DNA from 3 places in the Staphylococcus sp. 231237_7MaSpsaltlick genome. Region 1 is predicted to be linked to each of the others. Evidence: riboswitches for the same ligand, from Rfam matches in the RefSeq annotation. Region 1 holds a riboswitch; each other region holds the start of a gene.
What was found. A riboswitch is a leader RNA that binds a small molecule or an ion and turns the genes downstream of it on or off. The one in region 1 is predicted to bind S-adenosylmethionine.

Region 1 (7,708 bases):
TTTCAAAATGTTCAGCCCTCTCTTAAATAATAAGATGAATAGAATATTTATTGATACAATAGCACTTAACAAAAATAATATTTGTTAAGCAATATAATTGCAAGTTATTTTTAAGATTAGTTGGACAGGATTATAGTAAGCAAACTGTTTAAAATTAAAAACAATCTATCAACTTGCACGTAAAATTAATTATGAAATAGGGGGATTTGGTCTCCTGTTGTCAACGATTTATCAATCACTGTTATTAAGCAAATAAATCATCGTCATCACCGTTAAAGTAATATATAAGCCAGTGTTCATCTACATAATAATTATCATACTTTCTAGCGTGCTGTTCTAAAACAAGTGTTTCAAAATTTAAGTTACTAAAAAAGACTTTGCCACTGATATTATTTGAAATAAGTGAAGTCATCAATATTTCAATTTCTTTTTCATGACATATTTCAAATATTTGACGCATAAGCATTTTTGAAATAAGTTCTTTGGAAATTTGACTTTCATCTTTAATGCACATATTTTCTAAGGTTGCTTTATGAGATAAACTATAGGTTTGGTGATGGATTAGTGTAACAGCGCCAATAAGAACATCTTGTTCGAAAGCTCCAAGAACGATACAATCTGTTGAATCTGCAGATAATAGTTTGTGTAAATCTGTATCATTTAAGCACTTCTCATTTTGTAATTTCCAGGCTAATACTTCGAGTTCTTTATGAATGCCTTGTAGTAATAAGGATTTATAAATAGAAAAATCTTCAGTAGTTAAATAACGAATTTGCGTCATTCAATGCCTCCTAACTTCTGCAAAGTGTTTTTTATAATGTATGAATAATTCTCGTTTACCAATTTAATTATAATATTAAAGGAAATAATTTATTTGAGCAATACTATCTTTAATGTTTTACAAAAATATGTGGACATTTACAATTCAAGATACAAAAGAATGGGTTTTTATAAAGTTTTAAATTTATTTTAATATGTATTTTAAGTAAATAAGAGAAATATGATAATTATGGTATAATGTAGTGAGACGCATAAATGTGAATGGAGGCATAAATTGTGGGAGCTTTAATAACTATTATAGTTTCACTAGCAGTGCTAATCCTGATTTCTTTTGCTGTATTAATTGCTTATATCTTTTCTCAAAGTAAAGATGAAGGGAACAAGTGATTAAATTTTATGTAAGCATTAAAGCATCTAGATTTTACATCAGGAATAAAAAGACAAAAAACCCCTCAAAAATTTCAAATAAGAAATTTTCGAGGGGAAATAAATTAGTCAACTACTGATACATTTAAGTCAACTTCGATGTTGCCACGTGTAGCTTTTGAATATGGACAAAATTCATGCGCGTCTTGTAAATATTTCTCAGCTTCTTCTTGAGATAATACATTTTTAACTTTTGCATCAATTGAGACGCTTAATTTAGGGCTTTCAGCGTCTGGGTCATCTTCTAAACGTACTGTTAAAGTAACTTCTGGCTCAGCGCCTCTAACTTTGTTTTGTTTTAAGATTAAATCAAATGCGCCATTAAAACATGAAGCATATCCGGCTGCAAACAATTGCTCTGGGTTCGTACCTTTTTCAGCATCAGCTTGAGCTGGTGGCACAATTGCTACATCAATTGCTTTATCATCAGTTTGAACGTGACCATTACGTCCACCTGTATTTGTTGCTTTTGTTTCATAATTTACTGCCATTTTATGACCTCCTTAAAAACTTCTAATTCATGTTTACCCAAGAAAAATTATTTAAATCATTTCAACGAGTAATTTATATGTTTTTTAATTGTATTATTTTTAGAAATTGTTATACAATTATTTAAATATTACTTATAAAAGGAAGTTTAAACATGGCAAAAGTTGATATAGCTGTAACAATTGCACCTGAACATGAATTACTACAAACTACAATTGAAGATTTGAAACAATATCAATCATCTATAGATATTATAGAACTAAGAATAGATCAATGGTCAGTTTTTGATGAAACATATCTGGCGAAAATTGCTGAAGATATCTACAATTTAAACTTAAATAAAAAATTATTAGTAACCTATCGAACGAAGACACAAGGTGGAGAAGGTCTACTAGAAAACGACGCATACTTAAACGTGCTAAAGAGGATAATTCCATTAAACTACATCGATATGATAGATATTGAATATGAAGAAGCTATGCCAATAGAAAAATATCATACAGTAATAGATTTAGCGCATCGTGAAAATCTAGAAGTTGTCTTATCACAACATAATTTCAAAAAGACACCTAAATTGGAAATTTTAAAACGTTTATATTATAAAATGCATCAGCTTGAGCCAGATTATTTAAAAGTAGCTGTTATGCCTCATGATAAACAAGATGTCTTAAACTTATTAAATGCAATGTCTGAGACAGTAGACACGGTTTCACAAAACGTTGTTGGTATAGCGATGTCTAAGTTAGGGTTAATTTCAAGAACTGCTCAGGGATTGTTCGGAGGTTCAGTTTCATACGGTTGTTTAGATGCACCTAAAGCGCCTGGTCAAATTCATGTTGAAAAATTAAAAGAACAAATTAAATTATACGAGTAGTTTGAAAATAGTGGTCGCCTGATTTATAATTGAAAATAATTATCATTAACGAAAGGGCGATAATCAATGGAACTACAAGATGCAATTGCACATCGTAGAAGTATTAAGGTTTTTAAAAGAGACATGACGATAGATGATAACGCATTATATCAAGCAATACAGCAAGCGACAGACGCGCCCAATCATGGTATGAGAGAGCCTTGGAGAGTGGTTCATATCGCTAAAGATCGTTTAGGTCCGATGAGTAAACAACTCTCAGAAGTTGCCTTTCCTAATTTAGATAAAAAACAAGAAAATCATTATAATACCGTTACGAATCTTGGTGGCATGCTTGCCTTAATTCTAAAAAGGGATCCGAGACAACGAGAAGATTTAGAGAATAACATGGCATTTGGCGCTTTCGCACAAAACCTAATGTTATTGTTGTATGAAGCTGGTATTGGCACATGTTGGAAATCACCGACATATATATTTACGCCTGAAATAAGATCAATATTTAATGTAAAGGATGATGAACAACTTGTAGGTTTCTTATATCTTACAGATTTACAAGATGAGATGCCACATAGAAAACGTCATGCGGAGCAGGTAATAGAAAAGTTTTAAAGCAAATTTTAGGGAGTGAGATAAGAATCAAATTTTGCGTTAGATTCTTATCCCACTCCCAATTGTTATAGCTATTCACTCAAAATTTAAAAATAATGTTTATATAAAAAATGAGAGAGTGAGACAAAAATCTAATTCATTTAAAAAGATTTCGACGGCCTGTTAGTAAGGGCGAGTAGGGTTGAGAGGGACAAAAGGCCTACTTAAGTCTAAGGTTATTATAAGGTCCCACTAATTTAAAACTGGTTACAAGAGCTGGTGCTCATGCATAAGAACCACTAACTTTCAAAAGTGAAACACATGTGTATGGGCTCAGGTGTAAGAGCCACTAACTCAAAACTGATTGCATGAGCTAAAGCTCATGCATAAGAGCCACTAACTCAATAAATTGAGAAGTGGCTCTTTAAAGAAGTGGCTCTTTAAAAAATACTGCTATTACAAAGATTAAGGCTGGACATTTAATTTGCCCCAGCCACTTAAAATGAGATAAAAAATCTCAATTATTTAAATGTTTCAGCTAAAAATGATTCTACTTGTTCTGGTGATTTTGCATTAGCTGAGTGTAAGTGAGCTAATTTTTCTCCATTTTTAAATACTAATAAGCTTGGTATACCCATCACGTCGTTGTCAGCTGCAACGTCTTCAAGCTCATCACGATTAACTGTAAACCAATCGTAATCATTGTATTTTTCTTGGATAGGGTCAATCCACATATCCATTGCTTTACAGTCAGGACACCAGCCAGCTTCGAATTTCACAATAACTGGATTACTACTTTGTACAGTTTCTTTAAATGCTTCATTTGTATTAATAGGTTTCATAAATTTCTCCTTTTTAAAAATATAATTAAGCTTATTATAACGGACATTTTAAAGTTATAAAAAAAATCAGCTTATTAATTAGAGCGTTTTAGCAATAAATTTGATATATTAATGTTAACTAGTTATAGGAGGTACAGAATAATGATAAAATTTTACCAATATCCTAATTGTACTACTTGTAAAAAAGCAGCTAAGTTTTTACAAGACTACGGTGTGAGCTTTGAACCAATCGATATAGTGCAGCATACGCCCACTAAAAACGAGTTTAAAGAAATTTTAGAGGCTACAGATATCGATATAAATAAACTTTTTAATACGCACGGTGCTAAATATCGTGAATTAGGTCTTAAAGACAAAATGAGTGATCTTACTGATGATGAAAAGTTAGATTTATTATCAACAAATGGTATGTTGGTCAAAAGACCATTAGCTATTTCTGGAGACAAAGTTACAGTAGGTTTTAAAGAAGACCAATATAAAGCAACATGGTTATCTTAATTCCTTTTTTATAAAAAAAGTAATCTCTGTAAGTTGTAAATATAAATAATATATGTAAACGCTTCAACTATTGCTGTGAAAACATTATAAAAATATTAATATGTCAAGAAATAGTTGATTGTATGGTATGCATATGGCATCATTAATATGTAAAATCATTTAGGAGGGGATTCTCGTGGCAGTACCGAGTGAATTAAAATATTCTAAAGAACATGAATGGGTAAAAGTTGAAGGTAATACAGTAACTATTGGTATCACTGAATACGCTCAAGGTGAACTTGGCGACATCGTATTCGTTGAATTACCAGAAGTTGATGACGAAATTAATGAAGGCGACACTTTTGGTAGTGTTGAATCCGTAAAAACAGTTTCAGAACTATACGCGCCTGTATCAGGTAAAGTAGTTGAATCTAACGACGAGTTAGAAGATAGCCCAGAATTCGTAAATGAATCACCATACGAAAAAGCTTGGATGGTTAAAGTTGAACTAAGTGATGAAAGTCAATTAGATGAATTATTAACTGCTGAGCAATATTCAGAAATGATTGGCGAATAATATAACATTGAACTCCATGATATAATTATCTTGGAGTTTTTCTTATAGCACTGTAGATTATTGAAAACTTAGGAATTATATAAGCCTAACAAGTTCATCTTAATTTTAAAAAATGATAAATTATGGTTGTAATAATAAGAAATGTTTTAACTATGTAAATTATGTTTATTGTCACCACGGATTGTGAAGAACTAAGTAGAAAGATTTACTATCAACATTTAGAGGGTGGATGTCATGACGATACTGAACCAAGTAATTGTTGTCGAAGGAAAGTCAGACAAGAAACGAGTCAAACAGGTAATTGATCAACCGATAGAAATTATCTGCACGAATGGTACGATGGGTGTAGATAAATTAGATGAAATGATCGATACTTTATATGACAAGCAAGTATATATTCTTGTAGATTCTGATGATGAAGGTGAAAGAATACGAAAATGGTTCAAACGCTATTTAAGTGAGAGTAGACATATAAGAGTAGATAAAAAATTTTGTGAAGTTGCTCGTTGTCCTAGACCATATTTATCTAGAGTATTGGAAAAACATGGTTTTATAGTAAAGGATGAGGACAAAGTAGCGAAAGCAAGATTGGATTATATAGCTGAAAGGGTAAGTTTATTAACATGAATGTAACAAGTGAACAACGCGTTGACGTCAATAAATATATAAACGAAGATAAGTATCTTATATTTGGTTATACGCCAACATGTGGGACATGTAAGATTTCTGAACGTATGCTAGATATTGCGAATGATATTTTGAAATTACCTACAATAAAAATGGACTTAAACTTTCATCCCGATTTTAGCCAATCGTATGAAATTCAATCTGTACCAGTTTTATTAGTAATGTCAAAAGGTGAAGAGCAAAAAAGAATCTATGCGTTTCAATCGGTGCCTTATTTGTTAGAAAATTTAAAATAGTTATTGACGAAACATTAGTGCAATGGTAGGATTAAAAATAATTAAATAATGAAACTCTTATCACGAGAGGTGGAGGGATGTGCCCTATGAAGCCCGGCAACCGTCTTTAAAAGAAATGGTGCCAATTCACATAAAGTTTTAAAACTTTAGAAGATGAGAGAAGCAATTTTGCTTTCTCTATACTTCGGTGAACATAGAGGAAGCATTTTTTAATTGAAGGAATAGCAACACAAGGAGGAAACACTATGATTGAGTTAAATCAAATAGTCAAAAAGTACAAAACGAAAAAACAGGACGTACTGGCTGTAGATCATGTTGATTTAAGTATTCAATCAGGCTCGATTTTTGGAGTAGTTGGTTTTTCAGGTGCGGGGAAAAGTACTTTAATTAGACTTTTAAATAACCTCGAACAACCGACTTCAGGAGACGTCATTATCGATGGAGATACAATTGGTAAGCTATCAAAATCACAATTAAGAAAAAAGCGTCAAAAAGTGAGCATGATATTTCAACATTTTAATTTACTATGGTCGCGTACTGTATTAAATAATATTACATTTCCATTGGAAATAGCCGGGGTACCTCGCCGTGAAGCAAAACAACGAGCAAAAGAATTAGTAGAACTTGTTGGACTAAAAGGTAGAGAAAGTGCATATCCTTCAGAGCTGTCAGGTGGTCAAAAGCAACGTGTAGGTATTGCACGTGCGTTAGCAAACGAACCAACTGTATTACTTTGTGATGAAGCGACAAGTGCTTTGGATCCACAAACAACAGATGAAATTTTAGAGTTATTATTGAAAATTAAAGAAGAAAGAAATTTGACAATAGTGATTATCACGCACGAAATGCATGTCATTAGACGTATATGCGATGAAGTAGCTGTTATGGAAAACGGTCGTGTGATTGAACAGGGTCAAGTATCCACTGTCTTTGAAAATCCACAACATGCCGTTACAAAACGCTTTGTCAAAGATGATTTAAATGATGATTTCGATGAATCTATTAGTGACTTAGTATCGCTTAATGAAGATGATTATGTTGTACGTTTGAATTTCACAGGGAATAATGCCACGCAACCACTAGTGTCATACATAACGAAAACACATAATATTGATGTGAATATATTAGAAGCTAATATTAAACATACAAAAGACGGTTCACTTGGATTCTTAGTAATTCAATTGGGCGAGGTAAATTCAGAAAAATTCGAAAAGTTCAAAAATGATTTAGAAGCGCAACATGTATCAGTGGAGGTGTTAAGACATGGGTAATTCATTGAGTGACATCCTCCGCGAGATGTTTACAATGCCAAACGTCAGCTGGGACGAAGTTTGGTTAGCGACATACGAAACAATTTATATGACAGTAATTTCGACAATTTTTGCGTTTGTATTAGGTTTAATATTAGGTGTATTACTATTTTTATCAGCTAAAAGTAAATCACCTATAGCAAGAGTTTTCTATAGCGTTGTTTCATTTATAGTTAACTTGTTTAGAGCGATACCATTTATTATTTTAATACTTTTATTAATTCCATTTACAAGTTTAGTCTTAGGCACGATTAGTGGTCCAACTGGAGCATTACCAGCTTTAATCATTAGTGCGGCGCCATTCTATGCTAGACTTGTAGAAATTGCATTTAAAGAGATTGATAAAGGTGTTATTGAAGCGGCTTGGTCAATGGGTGCTACTACTTGGACTGTAGTCAAAAAAGTACTTTTACCTGAAGCGATGC
Region 2 (7,708 bases), on a different contig from region 1:
GTAACGACCGAGCAAACCGTATAAAGTATTTCCTTTGATACGGGCCGAAACTTTATTCAAACTTAAACGATATTATCAGAATTATGAAAATCCAACAAAATCATATCAGACAATATGATTACAATATCAACTCAACAATATTATAAATCCGCTTCAAACTCTTCAAGTGTTAATTGTAGTTTGTCGAATAGCATTTCAAATCCATGCGCCGTTGAATCATGATATTCTTTCTTCTTCTGTTTATATTCTAAAGATGTTAATCTTCTTTCTCTTGGTACAAAAGCAGTATAATTGAAAACCATTTGTGTAATGCCAGGTTCTCTTTCGAATATTTCTACTTCTATCGTATCTTCTGAATCGCTTAATTCTGGCATACCAATTGTCATGACGATATATTCATAAGGCAATAATGAAGCAAAAGTACCTTGTACTACATTTTCCTTACCTTTACGAACATCAACAATTTTATACGTTCCATTTTGTTCCGCAGCTACTTCAATAGTTTTATTTGTTCTTTCAGTTGTCATAAACCACTGTTTAAGAAAGCGTTGGTCTGTCCACGCTTGGTATAATAATTCAGGCTCTACTTTGAATAATCTTTCAAGACGAATTTCAACATTCTCATTTTCTACATTGTATTTACCCACGATCGATTGTTCACCTACTTTCACTCTTATTACTATTCTAACGCATTCCACTATACTTCTAAACAATTAATACATAAATATAGTAATGTTCTTTAATATTTATAAAGCTTTAACAATCTCATTTTATCGCTATTAGTCAGTAAACGTCAAAACTTTCATTTTTAGTGAATATTATCTAAATAAACTTCACGCTTATCTTAGCATATTCTGTTCACATACTATTTATTAAAAAAAGCGAATGAGCCCGGTATACACATGCCCGGACTCAAATTTAATATCAATTATAATCAGTTAAAATTTAAAATCACAGTGAAAACAAAAAATTTTCGAATGCTTTCTAAATCCTATTTATCAATTTATAACTCCGACACACTAGCCAGTACTTAAAAGTCTACCTCACTTCAAATTTAAATATATCTTAATTACTTTTTATTTAATCTAGGCAATCTAAAGAAGATTGCTATCAGTCCACAAACACCTAATATCATTGGATAAATAGAATACGGTACTAATTCAAATGGAGATATAGACGCCACACCTGCAGCCGCAATCAGCTGAGGACTATATGGCAACATACCCTGGAAACAACTCGCAAACATATCTAAAATACTGGCTGATTTACGCGGATCTACATCATATTCTTCTGATATATCTTTCGCTAATGGGCCTGCCATTAATATAGAAATAGTATTATTTGCTGTTGATATATCTGCAACACTTACTAAGCCAGCAATCCCTAATTCTGCACCGCGTTTAGATTTAACTTTACTGCGTACAAAATTTAACAACCAAGTAATACCACCATTATGTTGAATCAACGCAACTAATCCACCAATGAGCAATGCAATAATCGCTATATCTTCCATGCCGATAATACCTTTAGATATTGAATTTAATAAGCCAGTCCATCCAAATGAACCATAAATTAATCCAATAATTGCAGAAAGTACAACACCACCGATTAATACGATAACGACATTTACACCTATTAGTGCTAAGATAAGCACAAATAAGTATGGAATTACTTTAATAAGGTCATAATCGTAACTTTTACTTGCATCTATGTGCGCACCATTAGTTAAAAACCAAAGCACAATAATAGTAAATATCGCACCAGGTAAGACAATTCTTATATTCACCTTAAATTTATCGCTCATTTTCGTTTTCTGAGTACGTACTGCAGCTATTGTAGTATCAGAAATCATCGATAAATTATCACCAAACATAGAGCCACCAACAACAGTAGCCATTGTGATAGCTGCTGAAACATCTGTAGCCTGACTTAAACCAAAACCAACTGGCGCTATAGCAGCTACCGTTCCTACAGACGTACCCATTGATAAAGATACAAACATACATATAATAAAGAGCCCGACAATAATTAAGTTTTCTGGTATTAATGATAACCCTAAATTAACTGTCGACTCCACGCCGCCCATATCTTCTGTCGTTTGGGAAAATGCACCTGCTAACAAGAAAATCAACATCATTAAAATAATATTAGAATGTCCTGCACCTTTTGTAAAAACTTCAACCTTTTTATGAAATGCTTCTTTTCTGTTTAATGCTAAGCCAACGATAGACGCAACTAATATAGCTACATTGAGTGGCATCGTAGTAAAGTCACCCGTACCAATACCTACACCTAAAAACATACCAACAAATACGATTAAAGGTATCAAAGCCCATGCGTTACCTTTTTTTGTCTCCTCCATACATAACCAACTTTCCTAAATATTAAAACAGAATCTAACATTCTATTATTTTTTAGTCCTAAAAATAAAAAAACTCTTTCTATTTAAGAAGAAAGAGTAATCTGTGATTCATTCTTATCTTCTAGCATAATTTATGCTACTGGATTTGGCACACGCATCATCATGTTGCCGAAGTATCAACGGGCCAGTCCCTACACTTCTCTTGATAAGTTATTATTTTATTTTATTACAGTACAGTATTAATCGTAATTCGTCAAATAGGAAAGCGGATAGAAAACAATTTTTATAAATGCTTTCATTTTCTCTCCCTTCCAACTATCTATTATTTCAATAAAGCTTATTTTGTTAAATATCTTTTAGTTACTCCATTGGACGTTCTATTGTGAATTTATTTCCTAAAGAAGCGTAATCATTACCCGCTAAACGAGCTACTGCACTAAGCGCATCGGCGTCTATTTTACTATCTTCAAAATAAACGGACTCATCAATATGAAACATGACTACTTCACCTATAATTAAGTCAGATCCTTCTTGAGAGTCACCTAACGGAATAATTCTATCTAACTTACATTCCATACGAATTTTTGCTTGTTCAATGCCAGGCACTGAAACTAATTCAGAGTCAACACAATTCAGGTTTGTTCTTTCCAATTCATTTTGGTTACGGATCAATGGTGCTGCTGTTTGGTTGATTTGTTCTACTGTAGCTTCATCTGTGATATGGACAACAAACGATGCCGTTTCCTCAATATTTAAAGAAGTGTCTTTGCGTTTCCCTTCAGAACGACCTGTAGAAATCATAATCATTGGAGGCGCACTATTAACAACGTTGAAAAAGCTAAATGGCGCTGCATTCAAACGCCCTTCTTTATCTTGGGAAGTAACAAATGCGATGGGTCTAGGTATCACACTACCACTTAATAATTTATAATTTTGCTTTTTAGTTAAAGTATCTGCTTTAAATTTCTTCATAAATGATTCCCTTACCTTTCTATAAATAAGAAGGAGGTAGGATATCAATGTATCCTTGCCTCCTTATACTTAGTATCGTCTAGATATCAAAATACTAATAGTTAAATTAGATTACGGTCTCATTTCTGCATCAATTCTAATCTAATTGGGTACCACCTGTCACACCATAAACTTGGCCTGTTGTATAGCTTGATTCCTCGGCAGCTAAATGGACGTATACGCCTGAAAGTTCAACGGGTTGGCCAGCTCTACCTAAAACTTCTTTTTGACCAAAAGTAGGAATTTTAGATTGGGGCTGTCCACCAGAAATTTGGAGCGGTGACCAGAATGGGCCTGGTGCTACACAGTTCACTCGAATCCCCTTACTACCTAATTCTTCAGATAAGCTTTTGGTAAGTGAAATAATAGCTGCTTTGGAAGCGGCATAATCATGCAAGATTGGACTTGGATTATACCCTTGTACAGATGACGTCAATGTAATCGTTGCACCTGGTTCTAAATAATCAATTGCTTTTTGCACTGACCAGAAAATAGGATAGACATTTGTTTCGAATGTCTCAGTAAATGATTCAGTATCAAAGCCTTTAAGATTATTTCTATATTGCTGATGTCCTGCTACAATTGTTACATTATCTAATCCACCAAGTTTATTATAAGCTGTTTCAACTAAATCATAGTTAAATTGTTCATCACGTATATCACCTGGGATTAATACCGCTTTACGACCCGCGGCTTCAATCACTTGTTGCACTTCTTCAGCGTCTACTTGCTCAGCCGGTAAGTAGTTAATCGCCACATCCGCACCTTCCTTTGCATAGGCAATAGCAGCGGCTCTACCGATAGCAGAATCTCCACCAGTCACTAACATCTTGTAATCTTTCAAACGTCCGTAACCGGTATAAGTTGTTTCACCACAATCAGGCTTAGGCTCTAATTTATCTTGTAAACCTGGAATGGCTTGTTCTTGTTTCGGGAAATCTTCACTTGAAAATTTTGTTCTAGGATCTTGTCCTGGCATATGCAAACACTCCTTATTTAAAGAATATGCTTATGCATTACCCTGATTTTTTAACTTTTAATACATCAATCGAAGATTCTATTTAGATTGTTCGTTTAAAAGTTTTTGTACAAAACTTACGAAATAATCAGGTACTTTTTCTAATATACGTTCATCTGGATCATATTTAGGATGATGCAGATCATATTCACTATTAGAACCAATAAACACAAATACACTTGGATATTTATTTGAGAAACCAGAAAAATCTTCTCCGATGGTTAATGGTTGATCCATAATACTCACATTATAACCTACCGATTTAGCAACCTCTATAGCGTCTTCTGTTAATTTTTCATCGTTAACAACTGCACCTGGTAAACGATGATATAACGTTTCAATTTCAACACCAAATGCTTCTGCAAGGCCACTTCCAATTGCACGCAAGCGTTTTTCGATGTAATTGCGTTTCTCTTCGTCAAAACTTCTCACTGTGCCTTGAACATAAGCTTCATCTGCAATAACGTTCCATGTATTACCACTCGATACTTCACCGATAGTAACAACGCCATTATCGAATGCTGATAAATTTCTACTAACAATTGATTGCACGCTATTAATTAATTGTCCTAACACAATAACTGGATCATTACCTTGTTCAGGTTTTGCAGCGTGAGCCCCTACACCTTTAATTTTAAATTCAAAACGATCTACCGATGATGTAATAACACCTGATTTTACTGCAAATTCATCAATGTCTAATGTAGGGTAATTATGATAGCCTAACACCGCTTTAGCGCCTTCTATCGCGCCTGTATCAGTAATATGATACGCACCATAACCTAGTTCTTCTGCAGGTTGGAAGATAATGCGTACGCGCCCAGCTAATTGCGATTCAATTTCTTTCAATTTTGTCGCTACTGCAAGTATGCTCGCCATATGAATATCATGTCCACAAGCATGCATCATACCTTCGTTCGTAGATGTAAATTCATGTACAACTTGCTCTTTAATAGGTAATGCATCTATGTCTGTTCGGACTGCTACAAAATGTTCACCTTGACCAATCTCTGCTACTAAACCAGTTTCTAATGGTAAGTCTAAGATTGTAATATTATATGATTCTAAAATTCTTCTTAATCTTTTTGTTGTTTCATATTCTGCATCTGATAATTCTGGATATTGGTGAAAAGTTCTCCTCCAATTTATGTAATCTTCATAATGTGGCATTACATGTCACGTCCTTTCTTATTTTTTAAGCGCAAAATGAGATAGTAGGCAATTGTTACAATTACTACACCTGCAGCTAAATTATTCGTTATTAATATAATCGCCATCGTTAACGTTACTATACACCCATTAAAAATTGGTGCCTTTTTAACAAACGATACAGTTCTTCTATCAAATGTATTTAAAGATATCGTAATTAATACGGTTGCTAATACCGCCATAGGTATTTGACCAATAATACTTCCAAATACAAATAAACCAAAAAGTAGAAAACTACCAGTAATCAAAGTTGAAACTCTCGATGTTGCTCCCATACTTAAATTAAATTTTGATTGTCCCACTAATGCGCTACCACCATATCCACCAAACAATCCTACAATAAAATTTGCAATACCTTGACCAATTGACTCTTTGTTTTTATCACTAGGCGTATCCGTAACAACGTCCATCATTCGAGCAGTTAAGGTTGTTTGTACAACAGCTACAATGGCCATTGTTAATCCATACATAAAAATAATAAAAACAATTTCCAAATCATAGTTCATGTTAGGTAAACTAATATTGGGTATACGCACATGTATGGGAGCTAAATTGTGAACATATTGAATATCTGGCTTAATTAACCAAGCAGCAAATGTTAGTACAATAATAGAAACTAAAGGCGCCGGTATAATTTTTATATATCGTTGAACCAACCAAATAATTAAAAATGAAATTAGCACAAGAATATAAGTAGTATTAGAAATATAAAATATATTATCAAGCTGAGATGTGAATAGGAGTACCCCGAGGGCATTCATAAACCCTATTACAACACCTGTAGGAATATAATCCAATAGTTTATTTGTATGACAGTAACCAAATATAATTTGAATTATTCCCATAAAAATTGTAGCTAAAATTACTGCTTGCATACCATAACTCGCCATAAGTGGTGCTACGACTAAAGAGACACCACTACTTGGCGCTGAGACCATTAAGTTCCTATTTCCTGTAAAACTAATAACAATCATCATCAATCCTGTACTTAACATGCCTATTGTCGGGCTCACGCCTGCAATAAAAGAAAACGCGATAGCGCCTGGTAGAAGTGCAAGTGCTATTAATACACCAGATAGTGCATTCGGCATGATATTACCTTGCCATTGTTTGATATAACTAATGTGTGTCACGCCGAATGTCACCTCCATATGTTCCTATTGTCATATGGTATCATAATTGTCGAAATATTTTATCAATTCTGTTTATCAAAATATAAAAACATCAGTACTTGAGCTGATACTCATACGTATGTACTACACTACCAAATATTACAAATACAAAATCATTATTTTTGCGATGTCCTTAACTCCTACAAACATCTCTATGCTTATATAAATCACTAGATAAACATATATAATACTAACAATTTAATGTAGTTTCTATTAAGAGATATTCTATAATAATATTTGTTCTTGATTTTACACTTTAATATAAATTAATCATTTACTGTTTTAATTTCTTAGTAAATACCCTTCACTCTTTATACATAAAAAGACCGCCTACTTTTTAATTGGGTAACTTTGACTTAATGAAGATATCCAATTACTAATAGACAGTCCTTATTTATAAATATTTAAATTGGCAGTAACTATATAAAAGCTAACCACTCGCTTCTTCATTCCAAAATCATACAAGCTTGTTAATTGTTTATATTCCTTTTATAGACTAAGTCACATAGCAAACATGTTAACTATGAAATCATAAGGTTCTTCGTAAAATAAATATCCATTTAGATTTAATAATTATTTTTGAGAGTGTTTTCATCATTATCTTAAGCTCAAGATGTTCAGTGTAAATATAATTATTATTACATTGATATACAAATTTATTAAATTATAGTTGATAGGGTTTTCTATTACATCAATCTTGTTATTGAGAATTTATTATAAATCCATCTTACTAATAAAGCTGCGCTAATAAATAAGCCAATATAACCAAATGTTTTGAAAACGAAATTTACTAAATCAACAAAACCAATGAAACTAAGTAAAAATGAGGCAACTAGTGAAATACTAAGCAGTAAAACATATTGTTTACTTTTGGGTTTAGTAAACCTGTTTAAAAAAGTATACAACATACCAACACAACCGTTAAATATTACCCCA
Region 3 (7,708 bases), on a different contig from region 1:
AATTAAAATGAAATAATAAATGAAACGTCGGAGATGTACAGTTTTCTGACAAATGAAAAGGCAATTTCTTTTGAGATTGCCTTTTTTATTTGTCATGATTTATACAATTTGCGTTTTGTCAGTATGGTGATTTAGCAATAAGACATATCGACCAAGCTTTTATATAGACGAACCACACTAATACAAAATATTGAACCAACTTTTGGTCTAGTTAGTTATTTTTTAAAATATAGGAACTAAGCAATTTTCCATTATCATAAGAGGGTAGGGGAGGTGTAATGATATAAAAAAGGTTAAAAATCAAACAAATAGTAGGGTTGTTAGACCTATTTCTGCCAGTTGGTCTAAATTAATTCGAGTCTATAAAATAATTTAAAATTGAAGGAATAGCAATGTTTTTAGACGGTGGTTTGTCTTACGTCACACATACCGAAGTCTAAAAGATATGGTTGTTTTTAAATGTTTGTAATAGAATGTGAATATCAAAATACATCAACAAGGGGTGAGATGATGAAAGAACATATCACATTTAAACAAGGCGTTAAAGAATGTATCCCCACTTTGTTAGGCTATGCTGGTGTTGGATTATCATTTGGAATTGTTGCTGTAGCCTCTGGCTTTAGTATTCTTGAAATTATATTATTGTGCTTAGTGATTTACGCTGGTGCTGCTCAATTTATAATTTGCACATTGGTCATCTCAGGGACACCCATAACGGCTATTGTACTTACAGCATTCATAGTTAACTCGAGAATGTTTTTATTAAGCATGACATTAGCTCCGAATTATAAAGATTATGGATTGTTAAATCGGTTAGGGCTTTCTTCGCTTATAACTGATGAGACATTTGGTGTAGCTATCACGCCACATTTAAAAGGTGAGAAGATAAATGATAGATGGCTACACGGTTTAAATATTACAGCGTATTTATTTTGGACAGTGTCATCTGTTGCAGGTGCTATATTTGGCAAATACATACAACATCCGGATGCTTTAGGGTTAGACTTTGCAATCACAGCAATGTTTATCTTTCTAGCGGTATCTCAATTTGAAGCGGTAAAGCGCTCACATATTAGAATTTACTTTGTCTTAATTATCTGTGTTGTAGTTATGATGTTGTTGTTCAGTTTATTTATGCCGTCATACTTAGCGATTATTTTAGCTTCAGTTGTTGCGGCAATGCTTGGGGTGGTGATGGATAAATGACGACTTCTCTACATATGCTTATTATCATTTTGTTGTGTGGGTTAGTTACATGGTTAACAAGGGTTATCCCTTTTATATTAATCACGAAAATACAGTTGTCTGAAAAGGTCGTCAAATGGCTCTCATTTATTCCAATTACACTATTCACGGCATTAATTATAGATGGCGTTATAGAGCAACATGACAATGGGCTTGGCTACACATTAAATTTCCCATTTATTATAACGATGATACCTACAATCTTAATTGCAGTTATCACACGTAGTCTAACCTTTACAATTATTGGGGGCATTTTAATAATGGCACTCTTAAGATGGCTATTTTAAATAATTCATTGATGTAAGAGTTAATATCCGTTAGAATGACAATAATTAGAAAATTATGACATCTTTTATATGAGATGCATATAAATAAAATAAAATCTTATTTCGAGAAGCAGAGGGACTTGGCCCGTTGAAGCTTCAGCAACCGGCTATATAAGATGTAGTACGGTGCTAATACCAACGAGATACTCGAATGATAAGTATAGTTAAACTTCTTACTTATTTTTAGAGTGAGGAGTTTTTTTATTTAAGTAGGAGGTAAAAAATGACAAATTATACGGTTGATACATTAGAATTGGGACCATTTACGACTGAATCTGGTGAAACGATAGCAAATTTGAAGTTACGCTATGAGCATGTGGGTTTTCAAGGGCAACCGCTTGTAGTAGTTTGCCATGCATTAACAGGCAATCATCTGACATATGGTACGAATGAAGATCCTGGATGGTGGCGTGAAATTATTGATGGTGGATACATGCCAATTCATGATTATCAGTTCTTAACATTTAATGTTATTGGTAGTCCATATGGTTCAAGTTCTGCACTCAATGATGTAGATTTTCCTAAACAATTAACGTTGAGAGATATTGTCAAAGCTATTGAACTAGGTATCGAAACACTAGGGTATCGAAAGATTAATATATTAATCGGTGGCTCTTTAGGTGGCATGCAGGCGATGGAACTTTTGTATAACCGTAAATTTGAAGTAGAGAAAGCAGTAATCCTAGCTGCTACTGATCGAACGTCATCTTATAGTCGTGCATTCAATGAAATCGCAAGACAGGCTATTCTGCTTGATAACAAAGAAGGAATGAGTATCGCAAGACAGTTAGGATTCTTAACCTATCGTTCATCAAAAAGTTATGACAAACGTTTCACACCTGATCAAGTAGTTGCGTATCAGAAACACCAAGGCGATAAATTTAAACAACATTTCGCGTCTGAGTGTTACTTAACACTGCTCGACGTCTTAGATAGCCATGATTTAGATAGAGGAAGAGATGACGTGGATGCTGTGTTTGGCTCACTTGATACAAAGGTCATGACAATGGGTTTCACCGATGATTTACTCTACCCAGATGATTTAGTTAAGGCAGTAGGAGAACGCTTTAAATACCATAAACATTTCTTTGTTCCTGATAATGTTGGGCACGATGGTTTCTTGCTTAATTTTAATGATTGGGCACCTAATTTATATCATTTCTTAAACTTATCTAAATTTAAACGTAAATAATATTGAGGTTATTGAATATTTATTGAAATATGGGCAGTGCATAATGACATCTGACTCGTTGTGAGTTGTTATTAGGCATTGCCCTTTTTGATTTTAAAAAAGTTGAAATAATAGATTCGAGAAGTATGGAATTTAGAAGGCAAAAAGCAATGATGGAATAATCATTAATCCATGTAATCAGTAATCTAGTTTGATAGAGACGATTTCTGAATTTGCAGTAAATCAAAGGGGATGTTAAAAGATGTTATCAGATCATTAATTCTTCTATATAAAATGGGTCGGTAAAATTGTGTAAAAGATTTAAATTGGTTAAAATGGTAGTTATAGTCAAAAATAGTATAGGAGTGGCGAACTTGTTTTCAAAAATATATCCTAAAGCAACTATTCTTAGCATAATTGCTTTCATAGTAGTAGCTTTAGCTTTACATATATTACCACCGCTAGGACTGGTACTCGCATTATTTGCTACGATACCAGGTATCATCTTATGGCACAAATCAAACGAGTCGTTTGGCTTAGCAGCGGTTATATCGGTTGTCTTAACAACATTATTAGGTAATATATTTGTGCTAAGTATATTGGTCCTCATTATTTTCTTGAGCTTTATCGTAGGCCAATTGTTAAAAGAACGTACGTCAAAAGAACGTATTTTATATGTTACAACTACATTTATGAGTATCGTTTCACTTATCGCGATTATGTTATTACAGACTTTTGATAAATTACCAAAAGCCTCTGCAATCATCAATCCAGTGAAACAACAAATGCATCAACTTATAACAGAGTCGGCAGTCTCCGGAGATTCTAAAATGATTCTTGAAGAAGGTTTCCGCCAATTTGCAGTACAATTACCGAGTTATATTGTGATTGCAGTTTTTCTACTTATATTGATTAATCTTATTATTACATTTCCAATCTTACGTAAATTCAAAGTTGCTACACCAATCTTCAAACCATTATATGCATGGCAGATGAAACGCTCGATATTAGTCATCTATATTATTGTGCTGTTTTGTGTTATGTTTGCTACCCAATCGGGTACTTTTCAAAGTGTCGTATTAAACTTTGAAATTGTGTTATCATTATGTATGTATATTCAAGGGTTGAGTGTTATTCACTTTTTTGGAAAAGCAAAATCAATGCCGCTTGCACTTACGATTATTTTAATGGTGATTGGGACAATATTAACGCCATTTACACATATCGTGGGACTCATTGGATTGGTAGATTTATGCTTTAACCTGAAAAGCATCATTAAAAAATGATTTGGGGTGGAAAAATGAACCGTCAATCCACTAAAAAAGCGTTGATTTTACCATTTATTATTTTGGCACTCACAGCAATCGCACTCGTTGTTGTTTGGTTTATCTTTAACCAATTAGTCGCAGGAATTGCGACCGTTGTTTTAGTGTTTGTCATCATAGCGACAGCCTGGATGGTAAGACAAGCTTTTCGGAAATTAGACTATTACGTCAATAATCTCAGTGGACATATTTCTGCAGGTAACAACATTGCTATTAAGACGTTACCTATCGGTATGATTATCTTAGATGAAAATGAAAACATAGAGTGGATGAACCAGTTTATGTCGGATCGTTTGAGTCGTAATGTGATTTCGGATCCAGTTAATGAAGTATATCCAAATATTTTAAAGCAATTAGAAAAAACACAAGAAGTAGAAATTGAAGAGAATGAATACCACTATCGTGTGCGTTATTCAGAAAGTGAACATGTATTGTATTTCTTCGATATAACTGAAGAAGTACAGACAAATGATTTATATGAAGAATCTAAACCAATTATCGCGACATTGTTCTTAGATAACTACGATGAAATTACACAGAATATGAATGATACACAGCGTTCTGAAATCAACTCGATGGTAACACGTGTAATCAGTAGATGGGCAGAGGAACATGATGTTTACTTTAAACGTTATAGTTCAGACCAATTTGTCGCTTATTTAAATCAACGTATTTTAAAGGAAATTGAAGATGCTAACTTTAGCATTTTAGGACAGCTCCGTGAGAAGAGTGTGGGTTATCGTGCTCAACTGACATTGAGTATTGGTGTCGGTGAAGGCTCTGAAAATCTTATCGACTTAGGTGAACTATCGCAATCCGGCTTAGATTTAGCACTTGGCCGTGGTGGTGACCAAGTTGCAATTAAAAATATGAACGGTAATGTACGTTTCTACGGTGGTAAGACTGACCCAATGGAAAAACGTACGCGTGTTAGAGCTCGAGTTATCTCACATGCCTTGAAAGATATCTTAATGGAAGGTGACAAAGTCATTATCATGGGTCATACACGACCTGATTTAGATGCAATCGGTGGTGCAATTGGTGTGTCACGCTTTGCAATGATGAATAACTTAGATGCCTACATAGTATTGAATGAATCAGATATCGATCCAACCTTACGACGTGTAATGGAAGCGGTCAATGAAAAGCCTGAACTTAAAGAGCGATTTATTACTTCTGATGAAGCATGGGATATCATGACCTCTAAGACAACGCTTGTTGTAGTCGATACACATAAACCAGAGATGGTACTAGATGAAAACATTCTAAACAAGGCCAATCGTAAAGTGGTTATTGATCACCATAGACGTGGTGAAAGCTTTATCTCTAGCCCGTTACTAGTGTATATGGAACCATATGCAAGTTCTACTGCAGAGTTAGTGACAGAATTATTAGAATATCAACCAACTGAGCAACGTTTAACACGTCTCGAATCGACAATTATGTTTGCCGGTATCATCGTTGACACACGTAACTTTACGTTGCGTACAGGTTCTAGAACCTTTGATGCAGCAAGTTATTTAAGAGCGCATGGTGCGGATACAATTCTGACACAGCATTTCTTGAAAGATGATATCGACACATATATTAATAGAACTGAATTGATTCAAACAGTTAAGTTACAAGACAATGGTGTTGCCATCGCACATGGTTCGGAAGATAAAATTTATCATCCCGTCACGGTTGCACAAGCTGCCGATGAGCTGTTAAGTTTAGATGGCGTAGATGCTTCTTATGTAGTAGCCAAACGTGAAGATGACGTCGTCGGTATGTCTGCCCGTTCTTTAGGTGCAGTTAACGTTCAATTAACGATGGAAGCCTTAGGTGGTGGCGGTCACTTAACAAACGCTGCAACACAAATTAAAGGTGTAACTGTAGAAGAAGCAATCGATCAACTTCAAGAAGCAATAACAGAACAAATGAGTAGGAGTGAGAATACATGAAAGTAATATTCACACAAGACGTTAAAGGTAAAGGTAAAAAAGGCGAAGTTAAAGAAGTACCAGTAGGCTACGCAAATAACTTCTTATTGAAGAAAAATTACGCAATTGAAGCAACACCAGGAAACTTAAAACAATTAGAACAAAAGAATAAAGCAGCAGAAGCTGAACGCCAACAAGAAATTGAAGACGCTAAAAAGCTAAAAGAACAATTAACTGAAATCGAAGTTAAAGTATCAGCTAAAACAGGTGAAGGTGGTAAATTGTTCGGTTCTGTAAGTACAAAGCAAATCGCACAAGCCTTACTAGACCAACACAATATCAAAATTGATAAACGTAAAATGGATCTACCAAGCGGTATCCACGCGTTAGGTTATACCAACGTACCTGTGAAGCTAGACAAAGAAGTAGAAGGTACAATTCGTGTGCACACAGTTGAACAATAATAACGAATTGAAATATGAGGTGTAATCGTAATGGATGGAATGTATGAACAAAATCAAATGCCGCACAGCAATGAGGCTGAACAGTCTGTATTAGGTGCCATTATCATAGATCCAGAATTGATTAACACAACTCAGGAAGTCTTACTTCCTGAGTCATTTTATAGAGGCGCACATCAACACATCTTTAGAGCGATGATGAACCTCAACGAAGATAATAAAGATATAGATGTCGTAACAATCATGGATCAATTGTCACAAGAAGGGCGATTGAATGAAGCGGGTGGTCCGCAGTATCTTGCCGAGCTATCCAGTAGCGTTCCGACCACTCGAAACATACAATACTATACAGAAATTGTGTTTAAGCATGCTACCAAACGAAAGTTAATACAAACTGCAGATAGTATTGCGAATGATGGTTATAATGACGAACTTGAATTAGATGCAATTTTAAATGATGCAGAAAGAAGAATCTTAGAACTATCATCTTCACGTGAAAGTGATGGTTTTAAAGATATACGTGATGTACTTGGTGAAGTATATGAAAATGCCGAAGTATTAGATCAAAACAGTGGTCAAACACCTGGTGTCCCGACAGGTTATCGTGACCTAGACCAGATGACTGCAGGGTTTAATCGCAGCGATTTAATTATTTTAGCGGCACGTCCATCAGTTGGTAAGACTGCCTTCGCACTGAATATCGCGCAGAAAGTTGCGACACATGAAGATCATTATTCAGTTGGAATCTTTTCACTCGAGATGGGTGCCGATCAATTGGCCACACGTATGATTTGTAGCTCAGGTAACGTAGACTCGAACCGCTTAAGAACAGGTTCAATGACCGAAGAGGACTGGAATCGATTTACGATTGCCGTTGGTAAACTATCAAGAACGAAGATATTTATCGATGATACACCAGGGATTCGTATTACCGATATACGTTCAAAATGTCGCCGTCTCAAACAAGAACACGGCTTAGATATGATTGTAATTGACTATTTACAATTAATTTCCGGTAGTGGTTCACGATTTTCAGATAATCGTCAACAAGAAGTATCTGAAATATCGCGTACATTAAAGGCGATTGCCAGAGAACTTGAATGTCCGGTTATTGCGTTGAGTCAGTTATCACGTGGTGTTGAACAACGACAAGATAAACGTCCAATGATGAGTGATATTCGTGAATCTGGTTCGATAGAGCAAGATGCCGATATCGTAGCCTTTTTATATCGTGATGATTACTATAATCGTGGCGAGG

Region 2: linked by a shared signal. The riboswitch ahead of ACF91D_RS00700 (Na+/H+ antiporter NhaC family protein) and the one ahead of ACF91D_RS12745 (methionine ABC transporter ATP-binding protein) in region 1 are both predicted to bind S-adenosylmethionine.
Region 3: linked by a shared signal. The riboswitch ahead of metX (homoserine O-acetyltransferase MetX) and the one ahead of ACF91D_RS12745 (methionine ABC transporter ATP-binding protein) in region 1 are both predicted to bind S-adenosylmethionine.

The regions. Positions count from the first base shown of each region.
Region 1 is NZ_JBICNX010000005.1:399,344-407,051, forward strand. Features, by position in the region: gene ACF91D_RS12695 (hypothetical protein) at 1-6, opposite strand, end outside; gene ACF91D_RS12700 (GNAT family N-acetyltransferase) at 245-781, opposite strand; gene ACF91D_RS12705 (organic hydroperoxide resistance protein) at 1,272-1,697, opposite strand; gene aroD (type I 3-dehydroquinate dehydratase) at 1,850-2,569, shown strand; gene ACF91D_RS12715 (nitroreductase family protein) at 2,636-3,175, shown strand; gene ACF91D_RS12720 (thioredoxin family protein) at 3,676-3,996, opposite strand; gene ACF91D_RS12725 (arsenate reductase family protein) at 4,138-4,494, shown strand; gene gcvH (glycine cleavage system protein GcvH) at 4,670-5,050, shown strand; gene ACF91D_RS12735 (toprim domain-containing protein) at 5,285-5,677, shown strand; gene ACF91D_RS12740 (thioredoxin family protein) at 5,674-5,973, shown strand; SAM riboswitch class I at 6,028-6,133, shown strand; gene ACF91D_RS12745 (methionine ABC transporter ATP-binding protein) at 6,219-7,244, shown strand; gene ACF91D_RS12750 (methionine ABC transporter permease) at 7,237-7,708, shown strand, end outside.
Region 2 is NZ_JBICNX010000001.1:124,489-132,196, forward strand. Features, by position in the region: gene ACF91D_RS00695 (SRPBCC family protein) at 141-647, opposite strand; gene ACF91D_RS00700 (Na+/H+ antiporter NhaC family protein) at 1,070-2,362, opposite strand; SAM riboswitch class I at 2,474-2,574, opposite strand; gene ACF91D_RS00705 (flavin reductase family protein) at 2,723-3,334, opposite strand; gene ACF91D_RS00710 (SDR family oxidoreductase) at 3,471-4,352, opposite strand; gene ACF91D_RS00715 (amidohydrolase) at 4,431-5,561, opposite strand; gene ACF91D_RS00720 (SulP family inorganic anion transporter) at 5,561-6,751, opposite strand; gene ACF91D_RS00725 (YkvI family membrane protein) at 7,459-7,708, opposite strand, start outside.
Region 3 is NZ_JBICNX010000006.1:326,388-334,095, forward strand. Features, by position in the region: gene serS (serine--tRNA ligase) at 1-2, shown strand, start outside; gene ACF91D_RS14310 (AzlC family ABC transporter permease) at 511-1,206, shown strand; gene ACF91D_RS14315 (AzlD domain-containing protein) at 1,203-1,532, shown strand; SAM riboswitch class I at 1,627-1,732, shown strand; gene metX (homoserine O-acetyltransferase MetX) at 1,795-2,763, shown strand; gene ACF91D_RS14325 (DUF2232 domain-containing protein) at 3,102-4,028, shown strand; gene ACF91D_RS14330 (DHH family phosphoesterase) at 4,043-6,010, shown strand; gene rplI (50S ribosomal protein L9) at 6,007-6,453, shown strand; gene dnaB (replicative DNA helicase) at 6,484-7,708, shown strand, end outside.